2 regions of the Streptomyces sp. AM25 genome follow, and region 1 is predicted to be linked to the other one. Evidence: riboswitches for the same ligand, from Rfam matches in the RefSeq annotation. Region 1 holds a riboswitch; the other holds the start of a gene.
What was found. A riboswitch is a leader RNA that binds a small molecule or an ion and turns the genes downstream of it on or off. The one in region 1 is predicted to bind cobalamin.

Region 1 (5,526 bases):
CTTCCGCACCTCACGGGCCGCCGCCACCAGGTGCTCCAGGGAGGCGCGCACCTCGGTCCAGCCACGGGTCTTCAGGCCGCAGTCGGGGTTGACCCACAGGCGCTCGCCCGGGATCGCGGCCAGCCCCTTGCGCAGCAGGTCCGCCGCCTCGGCGGCGCCGGGGACGCGGGGCGAGTGGATGTCGTAGACGCCGGGGCCGACTTCGCGCGGGTACCCGGCCGCGGCCAGCTCGCCGGCGACCTGCATGTGGGAGCGGGCAGCCTCCAGGCTGATGACGTCGGCGTCGAGGTCGTCGATGGCGGTGAGGATGTCGCCGAACTCGGCGTAGCACATGTGGGTGTGGATCTGGGTGTCCGGCCGGGTGCCGCTGGTGGCGAGGCGGAAGGCCTCGGTGGCCCAGGCGAGGTACGCCGCACGGTCGGCGGCGCGCAGCGGGAGGGTCTCGCGCAGGGCGGGCTCGTCGACCTGGATCACCGAAGTGCCGGATGCCTCAAGGTCGTTCACCTCGTCGCGCAGGGCGAGGGCGACCTGCCGGGCGGTCTCAGCGAGCGGCTGGTCGTCGCGGACGAAGGACCAGGCGAGCATGGTGACGGGCCCGGTGAGCATGCCCTTGACCGGCCGGTCGGTGAGCGACTGGGCGTAGCGGGTCCAGCGGACGGTCATCGGCTCGGGCCGGGAGATGTCGCCGGCGAGGACCGGCGGACGGACGTAGCGGGTGCCGTAGGACTGGACCCAGCCGTGCTGGGTGGCCAGGTAGCCGGTGAGCTGTTCGGCGAAGTACTGGACCATGTCGTTGCGTTCGGGCTCGCCGTGGACGAGCACGTCGATGCCGGCCTTCTCCTGGAAGGCGACGACCTCGCGGATCTCGGCCTCGATGCGCTCCTCGTAGGCGCCCTCGTCGATGCGTCCGGCGCGCAGGCCGGCGCGGGCGGTGCGCAGCTCGGTGGTCTGTGGGAAGGAGCCGATGGTGGTGGTCGGCAGCAACGGCAGCCGGAGACGGTCGTGTTGGGCCGCGGCGCGCAGGTCGTAGGGCTGCGAGCGGTGCGTGTCGGCCTCGGTGACGGCGGCGCTGCGGGCGCGCACGGCGGGGTCGTGGGTGATGGCGGAGCCCGCCCGGGAGGCCAGATCGGCGCGGTTGGCGGCGAGTTCGGCCGCGACGGAGTCGGTGCCGCGCTCCAGCGCCCGGGCCAGGGTGACGATCTCGCCCGTCTTCTGGCGGGCGAAGGCGAGCCAGCGGACGATCTGCAGGTCGATGTCCCGTTCGGCCGTGGCGTCGAGCGGGACGTGCAGCAGGGAGCAGGAGGCCGCGACGTCGACGCGGCCGGCGAGGCCGAGGAGGGTGCCGAGGGTGGCCAGCGACTTCTCCAGGTCGTTGATCCACACGTTGCGGCCGTCGACCACGCCGGCGACGAGGCGCTTGCCGGGCAGGCCGCCGACGGCGGCGAGGTCGTCGAGGTTGGCGGCGGCGGACCCGGTGAAGTCGAGGGCGAGACCCTCGACCGGGGCCTTGGCCAGCACCGGCAGGGCCTCGCCGAGGCGGTCGAAGTAGGAGGCCACCAGCAGCTTCGGCCGGTCGGCGAGGGTGCCGAGCTCACGGTAGGCGCGGGCGGCGGCGTTCAGCTCGGCCGGGGTGCGGTCCTGGACCAGGGCGGGTTCGTCGAGCTGCACCCACTCGGCGCCGGCGGCCCTGAGGTCCGCCAGCACCTCGGCGTAGACGGGCAGCAGCCGGTCGAGGAGCGTGAGCGGCTCGAAGCCGGGTGCGACGCCGGGCGCGGGCTTGGCGAGCAGGAGGTAGGTGACGGGGCCGACCAGGACGGGGCGCGCGGCCAGGCCGAGGGCGAGGGCTTCCTTGAGCTCGGCGACCTGCTTGGCGGAGTCGGTGGTGAAGACGGTGTCGGGGCCGAGTTCCGGGACCAGGTAGTGGTAGTTGGTGTCGAACCACTTGGTCATCTCCAGCGGCGCCACGTCCTGGGTACCGCGGGCCATGGCGAAGTAGCCGTCCAGGGCGTCTTCTTCGACGGCCGCGCGGTGCCGGGCGGGGATCGCGCCGACCATGACGCTGGTGTCCAGGACGTGGTCGTAGTACGAGAAGTCGCCGGTCGGCACCTCGTCGATGCCCACCTCGGCGAGCTGCCGCCAGGTGGTGCGGCGCAGTCCGGCGGCCGTCTCCCGGAGGGCGTCCGCGCCGACACTGCCCTTCCAGTAACCCTCGATCGCCTTCTTCAATTCACGGCCCCGGCCCTGGCGGGGGTAGCCGTACACGGTGGCGCGTGCTGCCGCGGCTGCGGACTTGCTGGTCACGGAACTCTCCTTCGCGAGCTTCTTCCGGGATCCCGGAGCATGGCGAGAACGCGAAGGGGTGGCGGACGGGCCGCACCACAGCGGTGGGTTGCCCGTTCGGTATGTGCGCCGACCCGCCCTCGAGGTCACCGGGATCTCCGCGCACGAACGGTCGCGCGCGGGCAACGGGCAGGTCTTCGGACTCACGGGCACGTCTGCCGGGGGCAGACACCTAATGGCCGTCGCTTCCCGGGCCCGTCACGGACCCAGTGCGTATGACGGCGGTCGTTCCCGCTCACCGCTGCGGGGCAGTCCCGGATTCCCACCGGGTTCCCTCTTGCGACGCGCCTGCCTGGCGGACAGGGGCGAACCAGCTGCACGCGCCAGCCTAGATCGGGGACGCGGTGCTTGAACAGTGGGTTTGGGTCATGGCTTCGCGGCATTGTCAGTGGTCGGTGCGACGATCGTCCCGACGGCGCGAACACGTGCCGTGCCGTCCGGCACACCCGGACCGGATACGAGGAACGAGGAGTGAAGTCCCGTGCGCATCGTGGTCAGTGAGTTCATGAGCCTGGACGGCGTCGTACAGGCGCCCGGCGGAGCCGAGGAGGACACCGACGGCGGTTTCGCCCACGGCGGCTGGTCGCACCCGTTCTTCGACCCGGAGGTGATGGGCGGGACCATCACCGAGATCATGGGCAGGACGCAGGCGCTGCTGTTCGGGCGCCGCACGTGGCAGACGATGGCCGCGGCGTGGCCGGAGCGGGCCGGCGACCCCTTCGCCGACCAGATGAACGCCATCCCGAAGTACGTCGTGACCGGAACCCTGGGGGACGCGGAGCTGACGTGGAACAACACCACGCGCATCCCCGGCGGCGAGGCCCTCGCCCGCATCCGCGAGCTGCACGCGGCCGACGGCGGGGACCTGCTGGTCATGGGGAGCCCCACGCTCGTCCGCACCCTCCTGAGCGAGGGCCTGGTCGACGAGCTGCGGCTCATCATCACGCCGGTGCTCCTCGGCGGCGGCAAGCGGATCTTCACCGACGACGGGGTGCTGCGCACCCTGGAACTGGTCTCCTCGGTCACCAGCGGCACGGGCGCGCACGTGTGCACCTATCGTCCGGCCCCTTAACTTGGCTCTGTCAGCAATCACCGCCGACCGCATTCCAGACCTTCCTGGACCAGAACGAGACCCCCGGTCGAAGTCCTGGCGAACCCTCGGCAAAGGCAAGGCTGTTCTTCAGCGGCACGGAGTTGCTACCTCGTGTCTTCGGAGGTCGCCGGAACGCGGTGGTGTGCCCGGCCCTGGTTCTCGCGCGTCGGCGTGGGAAGCGGGGGCGGCGTGGCACGGGCCGTTGCGCAGCGGCGTACGAGGCACTTGGCCGCGTACGCGGCCAGGCCGGTCAGGGGCACGGCAGTGAGGGCGACCAGCGTCCATTGCTCCGCGTAGTGGGCCGCTTTGGTGGGGGTGTTCGCGAACGTGGTCATGGGGCCCCAGGTGTAGTAGCCGAACACCATGATCAGCTGGGATCCGGCCGTGCGGATGACCGTACTGAGCGCCGTCGGTGCGGTGGCCCCGAGCAGACACACGATCACCGCGTAAGGGAGGTATCCGGAGGCCAGCCTGCTCCAGGCGGTCACGTGGAGGCCGTCCCCGTCACCGGCCACAGCGATCCACGCCGAGACGCCGCCCGCCAGGAGCACCACGACAACATCCCGGGCCAGAGCCGTGCCGTACCTGAGCACTGGGGTGCCCTTGCGCAGCCTCTCCTGTTCCATTGCGCGTCCTTTCCGCCGGGTGGCAGGCGGTACCGCGCAGGCCGACCGGGCCAGTGCCTGACGGTGGCAAGGCCACCGCCACGCCGGGCCGCGACCCCACCCACCATGCATCCCAAACCGCCACAGAAGTCTCTTCACTCTAGAGAGAGGAGAAAGGGCATTTTTAGTTCCGCTGAGCACGCCCTGCATCGCCGGCATCCGAGAGGCACGTGCACGGAAACGGTTCGATCGAGCGGCATCGGCGGCCCGTATCACAGCACATACAAGGAGAGGCTCGGCGAGCAGACGTTCTCGCCGAGCCCCCTCTGCTGGTGCCGGTCAGGTCCGGGGGCGTGGAGCTCCACGGCTTGGCGGATCCGGTCCTGCGCACGGGCCCTGCGGGGGCCAGGGGCGCAGTAGCAGGATCGCGCCCGGCCCTGCGCTTCGAGCCGGCCGAGACGGACCAGTTCGCGGATGTCACGGATGGCCTGCTGCTCGGAGAGGTCGGCGTCGGCCTGGTGACCGGGCGGCGCACCCTTGAACCCCAGAAAGCCATCAGCAGTGCGTGGACCACGAGCTCGTCGAGTCCGTCGGCTCGGCCCCGCGGACCGGAGAAGACCTGGGGCCACGGTGGCCTGCGGCCCGCCGACGTGTTCGGTCCTTCGAAGGTGCGATGCGGGACGGTTCGGGGTGTGATCGAGCCATGCCGACTCTTCGGATCATTGATCAGCCCGGGGCGGGCCGCGGTCTGGTGACCAGGGCTGCCCTCGATGAAGGCGATGTGGTGGCCCGGATCAGCACACCCCGGTTCCGGGCTCGTCCTTCGCGCACTTCCATCCAGATCGCAGTCGACCGGCACATCGACAACCTGGACGCCCTGGCCTACCTCAACCATTCCTGCGACCCGAGCACCCATGTGGATGTCCGGTCCCTGGCGGTCACCGCCGCCAGGAATATGAGGGCAGGGGAGGCGCTGACCTTCTTCTACCCGTCCACGGAGTGGGCCTTGGCCACTCCGTTCACGTGTGCCTGCGCAAGCCGAAGGTGCCTGGGCCGTATCCATGGAGCCCGGGGAGTGCCTACTGCCGTACTCGATCGGTATCGCCTCAACCCGCACATCCGGGAGCTGGTCGCCGCACGGGACGCGGCTACGGCGCCTTGACGGTACCGAGCAGGCGCAGCAACATGCCCGGGCAGTGGCAGGGACGGCCGCACCGGGAGCAGTCCCAGCCGCTGTGCAGCCAGTAATCGTGGAGGACAGTGACCGGCTCCCAGCCGAGAGCCTTCAACGGGCCCTCGCTGCGGCCCGGCCGGTCGTGCAGCCAGGAGATCACGTACGCCTGGGTGCACCGTTCACGCAACCACGCGGTGCTGCGTGCTGTGAGTGCTCCGCCGAGGCCGCGTCGGCGCATCGGTTCGGCCACGGCCAAGGTATTCAGCTGGCCGATCCGGCGGCCGTCCACGGAGGGCGGGACGGCGAGCAGCGTT
Region 2 (5,526 bases), on a different contig from region 1:
CTCGCCGTAGACGACCATCGACCCGGCGAGCACCAGGGTCCGTACGCCCGCCGCGTGCATGCCGGCCAGCAGCACCGCCGTGCCGAGGTCGTTGCGGGCCACGTACGCGGGCGCGTCCGCGAAGTCCTTGCCGAGGCCGACCATCGCGGCCTGGTGGCACACGGCGTCGATGCCCTTCAAGGCCCGTGCCACGGCCCCGGGATCGCGGACGTCGTCCGTGGGCACGAGCCCGGTGTCCATGACGACGGGCTCGTGCCCACGGGCGGTGAGGGCACTGACGATGTGCGAGCCGATGAAGCCCGCGCCTCCGGTGACGAGTACACGCATGGCCCCGACGCTAGAGGCACTTCACCGGCCGCGCACCGTTCAGGGGCGCTCCGTCACAGGTCCGTAAGACCCGTACTCCGCGCCGCCCAGCGCTGTTCGACCTTGCCGAAGCGCCAGTACGCGAGGGCGATGGCCCACACCACCACGAACAGGCCGACGATGACGAAACCGACGTTGTCGAGGTCGAGACCCGAGATCCAGCCCGTGACCGCGTCGTTCAGGTCGAGCTTCTCGTGCAGGACGCCGACGAGTTCGATGGTGCCGATGAGGAAGGCGACGGCGATCGACAGTCCGGTGATGGTGAGGTTGTAGTAGACCTTGCGGACGGGGTTGGAGAACGCCCACTGGTAGGCGAAGTTCATGAACGTGCCGTCGAGCGTGTCGAACAGGCTCATGCCGGCCGCGAACAGCAGCGGCAGGCACACGATGGCGTACCAGGGCAGGCCGGCGGCGGCGCCGCTGCCCGCCATCACCATCAGGGTGACCTCGGTGGCGGTGTCGAAGCCGAGGCCGAAGAGGAAGCCCAGCGGGTACATCTGGCCGGGGCGGGTGATGGAGCGCGTGAAGCGGCCGAGGATGCGGTTCATGAAGCCGCGCGAGTCCAGTTGCTGTTCCAGCTCGGCCTCGTCGTAGCGGCCCTCGCGCATGGCGCGGAAGATGCGCAGGATGCCTGCGAGGGCGACGAGGTTGAGGGCGGCGATGAGGTAGAGGAAGCCGCCGGAGACGGTGGTGCCGACGACACCGAGCGTCTGGTGGGTGGTGGAGTTCTCGTTCATCAGCGTCCCGGCCAGGTGCGTGCCCCCGGCGACCAGGGCGGCCATGATGACGACCACGCTGGAGTGGCCGAGCGCGAACCAGAACCCGACCGAGACCGGACGCTTGCCGTCCGCCATCAGCTTGCGGGTGGTGTTGTCGATGGCGGCGATGTGGTCCGCGTCGAACGCGTGCCGCATGCCGAGGGTGTAGGCGGTGATGCCGAGCCCGACGCCGTAGACCTTGGAACCCACGGTGTAGTGGTTGGGGACGACGAGCAGGAGGAGCACGCCGAAGGCTATGACGTGCAGTGCGGCTAGGACGGCCAGCAGGCCGGCGGTGCGCACGGTGTCCTGGCGGCGCCATTGGAAGGACGGCGGTGTACTGCGGGGGGTCTCTGTGGTGGGCAGAGTCATCTGCGGGTCACGCTCCAGCACCTCGTGGATCAGTTCGTGAGATGCCGTGGCCGGTCTCCTGGCTTACGGGTCCGTACGCGCCCGCCCCTGCCTTCCCGGCCGCCGGATGCGGCCAGTGGCACCGCGCGCCCCGCAAGGGACGTACGGAAAAGGGCGGAAGCTCCCCGATCACAGTGGCGAGGGCCGCTCCGGAATGGGGCCACAAAGGCCCGCCACCGGTCTTCCCGAACACCACGGCCGGGCCACCCTAACGCCCTGACCTCAGGCGGAGGCAAAGATGTGGCAATTGCCATGCCCATGCAGCGGAACGGGTACCGACACTTCTGTGCCGGGGTCCGCATGTGATGGACGGTCACGCAGGCCGGTGCTACGAGTGCAGCAGTGGGCGACGAGAGAGGGCTGACCGCCATGGCAGCAGAAGACAGAGACCGCAAACCCGGCGTACCGGAGCCCGGCTTCGAGCGCCGCATCGGGCTGTTCCAGGCGACGGCCATCAACATGAGCCAGATGTGCGGGATAGGGCCCTTCGTCACCATTCCGCTCATGGTCACGGCCTTCGGCGGCCCGCAGGCCGTCATCGGCTTCGTCGCGGGCGCCGTGCTGGCCCTCGCCGACGGGCTGATCTGGGCCGAGCTGGGGGCCTCCCTGCCGGGCGCGGGCGGCAGTTACGTGTATCTGCGGCAGGCCTACCAGTACCGCACCGGCAAGCTGATGCCGTTCCTGTTCGTCTGGACGGCGATGCTCTTCATCCCGCTCGCGATGGCCACGGGCGTCATCGGCTTCGTGCAGTACCTCGGTTACCTGTGGCCCGGGATGACGCAGACCCAAGGGGACGTCACCGGGCTGGTGTTCCTCGCGGTGGTCGTCGCGCTGCTGTGGCGGCGGGTGGAGAACATCGCGCGGATCACCGCCGTGCTGTGGGGGGTGATGCTCGCCTCCATCATCCTCGTCATCATCGCGGCCTTCACCCACTTCAGCCCCCACCTCGCCTTCACCTACCCCGCCCACGCCTTCGCCGTGACGACCAACCACTTCTGGCTGGGCTTCGCCGCGGGCCTGACGATCGGCATCTACGACTACGGCGGCTACAACACGGCCGCGTACATGGGCGCCGAGATCAAGAACCCCGGGCGCACCCTGCCGCGTGCCATCGTCTGGTCCATCTTCGGCATCATGGCGGTCTATCTGCTGCTGCAGATCGGCACCCTCGGGGTCGTCGACTGGCACGAGATGCTGGACCCGAACTCCACGGCCGGCTCCTCCGTGGCCTCGGCGGTGCTGGAGCGGACGTGGGGCAGGCGCGCCGCGGACGTCGTCACCGTGCTGATCCTCGTCACCGCCTTCGCCTCGGTCTTCACGGGGCTGCTGGGCGGCTCCCGGGTGCCCTACGACGCCGCGCGGGAGAAGGTCTTCTTCCGCCCCTTCGGCACCCTGCACCCGCGGCACCGCTTCCCGGTGCTGCCGCTGGTGACGATGGGGGTCATCGGCGCGATCGGCTTCCTGATCGGGCGTCACACCGACCTCAACACGCTGATCCAGCTGCTGACCACCGTCATGGTGATCGTCCAGGCACTGTCCCAGGTGCTGGCCGCCACCGTGCTGCGGCACCGCCAGCCGGGCCTGCGGCGGCCGTACCGGATGTGGCTCTACCCGCTGCCCAGCGTGGTCGCGGCGGCGGGCTGGATCGTCATCTACGGCTACGCGGACCGCAGTTCCCCGGGGCGGCACCCCATCGAGTGGTCGCTGGTGTGGGTCGCGGCGGGCTGCGTGGCGTTCGTGCTGTGGTCGGCGTACGAGAAGGTGTGGCCGTTCGGGCCGCGGGAGATCAGCGAGGAGTACCTCCACCCCGTCGCCGCGAGCGGCGAACCCGAGGACGACCCCGGCAGCACCGAACCCGCGTCCGCCTGACGGCGGCCGGCCCCGCGGCCGCCCGCCTTGATCACCTTTGTCCGGCCCGACAGCGGCTTCGTGGCCGAACGGTGATAAAACGGCACCCATGCCCGTGACCTCCGCTCCCGCCTCCAGCCCCCCTGCCGCCTCGCCACGCCGGCTGCTCTGGCACCGGCTGATATTCGGGCTCTGTTACCGGCCCGTCGACGTGCTCGACGAGGCCCGGGACCGGAGCGTCTGGGGGGCGGCCATGTTCCTCAGCCTGCTGTGCGGGGCGCTGGGGACGCTGGGCAAGGACTCCTTCTGGGTCCAGTGGGGCGTGAGTCCCGTCCTCGCCCTGGAGGCCATGGCCATCGCCTCCGGGGTGACGCTGGTGGCCACCCTGTTCCTCGGCGCCGTCACCCACGCCATCGCGCGGCGCCTGGGCGGCAACGGCAGGTTCGCGCCGACCACCGGCCTGTTCGCCGTCGTCTTCTGGGCGACGGACCTGCCGCGCCTGTTCCTCAACACCTGGCTGCCGGTGGACTCCGTGCCGGTGCGGGCGGCCGCCTCCGTCACCGCGGTCTTCGGCTGCGTGATCGCCACGCTGCTGATCCGCGGTCAGCACCACCTGCCCACGCACAAGGCCGTGGCCTCGGTGGCGATCCAGATGGCGGCGGCGGTGGCCCTGCTCAAGTTCCCGCCGGGAAGCGCCTGACGGACCGGCGTACGGTCCGGTGCGCGAAGGCCCGCCCGGTGCGACGGGGGATGCACACCGGGCGGGCTCGAGAACAGTTCTACCTCATCAAGGATGGGGTATGCACCAAAAACCTGTTCGCTTTGTCGATTACCAGCGAACGGGGAGCGAAATCAGGCCACGCGCCCGGACGGCCGGACGCCACCTCAGCTGTTCCCTCGGAACGTCGAGTTCCAGCGTCCCGAAGCGCTCCAGCAGCGCCGCCAGCGCCGTCTCCGTCTCCATCCGGGCCAGCGGAGCGCCCAGGCAGTAGTGGATGCCATGGCCCAGCGCCAGGCTCCCCGATCGGTCCCGCCGCAGGTCAAGGCGGTCGGGGTCGGGAAAGTGGTGCGGATCGCGGTCGGCCGAGGCCAGCGACAGCAGCACCGTCTCCCCGGCCGGCACGGTCACCCCGCCGATCTCTACGTCCTCCAGCGGGAAGCGGCGGATGGCCAGCGCCGCGGGTCCTTCCCAGCGCGCGAACTCCTCGACGGCCGCTCCGAGACCGTCCGGATTCGTTCGCAGCTCCTGCAGCAGTTCCGGGTGATCGAGGAGGGCCAGCACCGCGTTGGCGATGAGATGGACCGTGTTCTCGTACCCGGCGAAGAGGATGAGGAAGGCCAGCGAGGTCAGTTCGTCCCCGGACAGGGTGTCCCCGTCGTCCTGCACCGCGATCATGTCCGAGAGCAGGTCGTCGCCCGGCGCGGCCCGCTTGGCCGCGATCAGGTCCGTGAGGAAGCGCATCATGCTGCCGATCGCCTCCTTCATCAGGTGCGGACGCTCCGGGTCCGGCGTCATCAACCGGTCGGTCCAGGACCGGAAGTCCGGCCGGTCCGCCTGCGGGACGCCGAGCAGGTCGCAGATGACGGCGATGGGCAGCGGCCCCGCGTAGGCGGTCAGCAGATCCGCCCGGCCCGCGCCCTCGACCGCGTCCAGGAGGTCGTCGGCGATCCTCCGCACCGGCTCCCGGAGCCGCTCGACCCGGCCCGGGGTGAAGGCCTTCGCCACCAGGCGGCGCACCCGGGTGTGGTCCGGCGGGTCCATGTTCAGCAGGTTGGCGTCCAGGGCCGGGGGCAGTGAGAAGCCCGCGTAATTGCCGGGCGCGGCATGGCGCTTGTCCAGCGAGAGCCGGGGGTCGGCGAGGCCCCGGCGGACGTCCTCGTAACGCGTCACCAGCCAGGCGGGGCGGCCGTCGGTGCCGGTGATCCGGTGTACGGGGGCCGCTGCGCGGAGCCGCGCGTACGTCCCGTAGGGGTCCTCGATGAGCGGGGCGACGTCGATGGGTTGCATGGCACCTGACCCTATGTGTCCGGCTGGTCGCGCCCGCGCGGCGGAGCCGCATGATGTTGCAGCCCCGCGCCCCTTTCGGGGCGCGGGGTCTGCGGCGCAGGCGGCCTTGACCCCCGTCCAGGGCCGCCTCGTCCA

Region 2: another riboswitch for cobalamin. It lies ahead of nicT (Nickel transporter NicT); the one in region 1 lies ahead of metE (5-methyltetrahydropteroyltriglutamate--homocysteine S-methyltransferase).

The regions. Positions count from the first base shown of each region.
Region 1 covers NZ_JBKIWN010000002.1:442,893-448,418, reverse strand. Annotated here, with positions in the region: gene metE (5-methyltetrahydropteroyltriglutamate--homocysteine S-methyltransferase) at 1-2,301, opposite strand, end outside; cobalamin riboswitch at 2,452-2,670, opposite strand; gene ACLHRZ_RS04000 (dihydrofolate reductase family protein) at 2,822-3,412, shown strand; gene ACLHRZ_RS03995 (hypothetical protein) at 3,538-4,059, opposite strand; gene ACLHRZ_RS03990 (SET domain-containing protein-lysine N-methyltransferase) at 4,712-5,200, shown strand; gene ACLHRZ_RS03985 (N-acetyltransferase) at 5,187-5,526, opposite strand, start outside.
Region 2 covers NZ_JBKIWN010000003.1:219,509-225,034, reverse strand. Annotated here, with positions in the region: gene ACLHRZ_RS05000 (NAD-dependent epimerase/dehydratase family protein) at 1-327, opposite strand, end outside; gene nicT (Nickel transporter NicT) at 381-1,496, opposite strand; cobalamin riboswitch at 1,528-1,747, opposite strand; gene ACLHRZ_RS04990 (APC family permease) at 1,905-3,404, shown strand; gene ACLHRZ_RS04985 (YIP1 family protein) at 3,493-4,083, shown strand; gene ACLHRZ_RS04980 (cytochrome P450 family protein) at 4,213-5,391, opposite strand.